2 regions of the Rhizobium sp. BR 250 genome follow, and region 2 is predicted to be linked to the other one. Evidence: predicted binding sites of a transcription regulator. Region 2 holds the regulator's gene; the other holds the start of a gene.
The links. The regulator HrcA, encoded in region 2, represses chaperone genes, less so after heat shock. The targets are predictions, from matches to a motif close to GTTAGCACTCNCNNNNNGNGAGTGCTAAC.
Positions count from the first base shown of each region.

Region 1 (2,401 bases), on a different contig from region 2:
GGAGGTTCGAGAGCTTCTTTTCGTGCAGGAGGATGTAAGCGTCTTCGAGGTCCGCAACCATCTTTTCCGGGTTGGTCACGAAGTAGGGCGACAGGTAGCCGCGGTCGAACTGCATGCCTTCGACGACTTCGAGTTCGGTTTCAGCGGTCTTGGCTTCTTCAACGGTGATGACGCCTTCGTTGCCGACCTTCTGCATTGCTTCAGCAATGTCGAGACCGATCTGACGTTCGCCGTTTGCGGAGATCGTGCCGACCTGCGCAACTTCTTCAGACGTGTTGATCTTCTTGGCCTTGGCCTGAAGGTCCTTGACGACTTCAGCAACGGCCAGATCGATACCGCGCTTCAGGTCCATCGGGTTCATGCCGGCAGCAACTGCCTTGGAACCTTCGCGAACGATGGCCTGGGCCAGAACCGTTGCGGTGGTGGTGCCGTCGCCGGCGATGTCGTTGGTCTTGGAAGCGACTTCGCGAACGAGCTGTGCGCCCATGTTCTCGAACTTGTCTTCCAGTTCGATTTCCTTGGCGACCGAAACGCCGTCCTTGGTGATGCGCGGAGCGCCGAAGGACTTGTCGATAACGACGTTACGACCCTTCGGGCCGAGGGTGACCTTTACTGCATCAGCAAGAACGTCGACGCCCTTGAGCATCTTTTCGCGCGCTGTGCGGCCGAATTTTACTTCTTTGGCTGCCATGTTCAAAACTCCTGGTTTCGAATGGCCGGAACGGGTCCGGCTTGAAATTTAAGGAAGGACGGGTCCGGCCAGATCAGCCGATGATGCCCATGATGTCGGCTTCCTTCATGATCAGAAGGTCTTCGCCGTTGAGCTTGACTTCGGTGCCCGACCACTTGCCGAACAGAACGCGGTCGCCAGCCTTGACGTCGAGAGCGACGACCTTGCCGGACTCATCGCGTGCGCCGGAACCGACGGCGACGATTTCGCCTTCCTGCGGCTTTTCCTTGGCAGTATCGGGAATGATGATGCCGCCCTTGGTCTTGGCTTCGGATTCAACGCGACGAACGACGACGCGATCGTGAAGCGGGCGGAAATTGGTGCTTGTCATTGCCTAATCCCTCGATCAAATGACTTCACGAACCTTCAGAGGCTCGCGTGATGGGTGTTAGCACTCTTCTTGTTTGAGTGCCAGCGAAGCCGAGATAAGGAGGCCTTCTGCCTGAGTCAAGAACGGCCTGTCGGAAAAATTTCATGGCTTATGGTTATCAGCGTTCCATGACAGAAATTTCAGATGGCCGGGCGGAGGGTCAAACTAGGCGTCAGGGCGATGGCAGAATCTGAAAAGGGCGCTGCCGTCATCTTTGGGCCTGTCCCGAGGGTCTATCCCCATCAAATAAAATCAATAGGTTGCAGATCCTCGGGACAGGCCAGAGGATGACGGCGTGTGTGAGGCGAGGTGGGTCTACAACATTGGCGCGGTGAAGCTGACCTTTCGAGGCTCGGTTATTTTCGGGTGCGGCGGGGAGACGCTCCGCCCCGCTTTTTTCCTTGCCATCGGCGTCCCGCTTTGCGATGTGACGCTCACCCTTTTCTCGCAGCCGGAAAGCATCTCATGGCCCATCGCATTCTCACCCTCGGCGAAATCACGGCAGGGTTCGACGTTATTCTGTCGGATGTCTGGGGCGTGCTGCATAATGGCGTCAGCGCCTTTCCGGATGCCGCTGTTGCGCTGCGGGAAGCGCGCAAGGCCGGCAAGACGGTGGTGCTCATCACCAATTCACCGCGTCCCGCTCCCGGCGTCATCGACCAGCTTCGCGTTCTCGGCGTGCCGGATGAGGCCTATGACCGCATCATCACCTCTGGCGACGTCACCCGCGGCCTGATCGCGGAAGGCCCGAGAAAGGTCTTCCTGCTCGGCCCGGAACGGGATTTGCCGCTGCTCGACGGTCTCGATGTCGAGCGCGTCGGCGAGGCGGAAGCGCAATCCGTGGTCTGCACCGGCTTCTTCGATGACGAGACGGAGACGCCCGAGGATTATACCGAAATGCTCAAGGGCTTCATTGCCCGTAACGTGCCGATGATCTGCGCCAACCCCGATCTGGTGGTGGAGCGCGGTGAGCGCATCATACCCTGCGCCGGCGCCATGGCCGCTTATTACGAACAGCTCGGCGGCGAAGTCCGCATTGCCGGCAAGCCGCATGCGCCGATCTATGACGCCTGCCTTGCGGCGGCCAAAGAGGTGCGCGGCGCCTTCGCCAGGGATCGTGTGCTCGCCATCGGCGACGGCATGCCGACGGATGTGAAGGGCGCGATTGCGAGCGGCCTCAACCTTCTTTATATCAGCGGCGGCATTCACGCCGCCGAATATACGCTGAACGGCCAGACGGATGAGGCGCTTCTCAACGCCTATCTCAAGGGGCAGGGCGCGGCTCCCGGCTGGTGGATGCC
Region 1 covers NZ_JARWKW010000002.1:303,282-305,682, reverse strand. Annotated here, with positions in the region: gene groL (chaperonin GroEL) at 1-691, opposite strand, end outside; gene groES (co-chaperone GroES) at 765-1,061, opposite strand; gene QD336_RS04530 (TIGR01459 family HAD-type hydrolase) at 1,566-2,401, shown strand, end outside.
Region 1: the regulator HrcA is predicted to act here: its motif matches at 1,118-1,146, upstream of groES (co-chaperone GroES).

Region 2 (2,401 bases):
GCTCCGCCGAGGCGGCGGTCTCCACCTTCGGTCCGCCCTTGGCGACACCGACCATGGCGGGACGCAGCACACGGTCACCAATCGTGAAGCCGGCCTGAACCACCTGCAGCACGGTATTGTTCGGAACCGCCGGGTTCGGAATTTCGAACATGGCCTGATGGAAATTCGGGTCGAACTTCTGGCCCTCGGCATCTATCTTCTTCACGCCATGGCGTTCCAACGTCGACAGCATCGAGCGCTCGGTCATCTCGACGCCTTCGATCAGGCCGTTGAGACCGGCTTCGCCATTGGTCTTGAGTTCGTCCGGAATGGCTTCCAGCGCGCGGCGAAGATTGTCGGAAACGGCGAGCATGTCGCGCGCAAAACCGGCCAGAGAATAGGCCTTTGCATCCTTGACATCGCGTTCCGTGCGGCGGCGAAGATTGTCCATTTCGGCCGCAAGGCGCAGGAATTTGTCGCGCAGATCGGCATTTTCCGCCTTGAGCAGCTCGGCCGGATCGGGCTCGGCAGCATCAGCGGGCTCTTCCCCGGCAAATGCGGGTTCAATAAGCTCTTCGGCGACGTCCGCGTCAGGTCCGGGCTTTTTTGTATCGTCGGTCATGACGTTCTCCAGATTTGAATGTTGTCGGTTGCGCCCGATATCGAGCTTTGACGGGCAAAAATCAAGGCTTGCGGCGAAAAGCTTGCCGCATTCTCCGACCTTGCGGGTCTGTCCTATCTCTGCTTGCGGGAAAGGCGCGCCATGATCTGCGCCGTGTAATCCACCATGGGCACGATGCGGGCATAGTTCAGCCTGGTGGGACCGATGACGCCGACCGCACCCACGACGCGGTTTTCCTCGTCGCGATAGGGCGCGACGATCAGCGACGAACCGGAAAGCGAAAAGAGCTTGTTTTCCGAGCCGATGAAAATCCTCACCCCCGAACCGCTTTCGGCAAGATTGAGTATCTCGATCAGATTTTCCTTGCGCTCCAGATCGTCGAACAGCAGGCGTACACGATCGATGTCTTCCTCACCGGCCAGCCCTTCGAGCAGGTTGGAGCGGCCGCGAACGATGAGCCGCCCGAGCTTGCCTTCCTCATTGTCACCCGCCCAGACCGCCAGACCACGCTCCACGAGATCCTGCGCCAATATGCCGAGTTCCGATCGCAGCTCCGCCCGCTGTGTCTGGAACTGGCCACGCAGTTCCTGCAACGTCTGCCCGGACAGATGGGCATTGATGAAATTCGCCGCCTCGGTCAATTGCGAGGAGGAAATGCCGGCCGGCAGTTCGATGATGCGGTTTTCGACCTGATTGTGGTCGCCCACCAGCACGGCGAGCGCCTTGGTGGGCTCCAGCCTGATGAATTCCACATGTTTGAGGATGACGTCGTTCTTCGCTGTCAATACAAGGCCCGCGCCTCGCGACATGCCTGAGAGCATGCGGCTCGCTTCCGTCAACAAGCCTTCCAGCGATTGTTCGTGGCCGGCGACCGGCCCGATCTGACGGTCGATATTCGCCCTTTCCTCGGCCGGCAGATCGCCCACCTGCATGAAGGCATCAACGAAGAAGCGCAGCCCCGTCTGCGTGGGCAAGCGCCCGGCGCTGATATGCGGCGAATAGATGAGGCCAAGCTCCTCCAGGTCGCTCATGACGTTGCGGACGGAGGCCGGAGACAGCGACATCGGCAAAAGCCGCGACAGGCTGCGTGATCCGAGCGGCTCACCCGTATCGAGATAGCCTTCGACGATGCGCCTGAAAATTTCCCGAGACCGTTCATCCAGCAGTGATGCCTGATCTTTTGATAGCGGTGCGGAAAAACCCATTTCGTCCGTTCTTTGTCGTTCAAACCAGCTTGCACCAATATAATGCGTTGCAACGCCGCGGCAAAATGGAAATTGGCTTTGCAAAAGCCCGGAGCGCACCTTAGAAGGCAGGAACCAACATGGAGAGTGGATCATATGCGGCCTTCAGGCAGAAAAACCGACCAGATGCGCAAGGTTTCCTTCGAGCGCAATTTCTCGAAACATGCCGAAGGCTCCTGTCTCGTGAAATTCGGCGACACGCATGTGCTCGTCACCGCCAGCCTTGAAGAAAAGACGCCGCCATGGCTTCGCAACAGTGGCAAGGGCTGGGTCACCGCCGAATACGGCATGCTGCCGCGCTCCACCCATGAACGCATGAAGCGCGAGGCCGCATCCGGCAAGCAGGGCGGCCGCACGCAGGAAATCCAGCGCCTCATCGGCCGCTCGCTGCGTGCCGTTGTTGACCTGCAGGCTCTCGGCGAGCGTCAGATCAGCATCGACTGCGACGTCATCCAGGCCGATGGCGGCACCCGCACCGCCTCCATCACCGGCGCATGGATTGCCCTGCATGACTGCCTGAAATGGATGGAAACCCGCAACATGATCAAGGTCGAGA
Region 2 covers NZ_JARWKW010000003.1:150,794-153,194, forward strand. Annotated here, with positions in the region: gene grpE (nucleotide exchange factor GrpE) at 1-601, opposite strand, end outside; gene hrcA (heat-inducible transcriptional repressor HrcA) at 715-1,806, opposite strand; gene rph (ribonuclease PH) at 1,942-2,401, shown strand, end outside.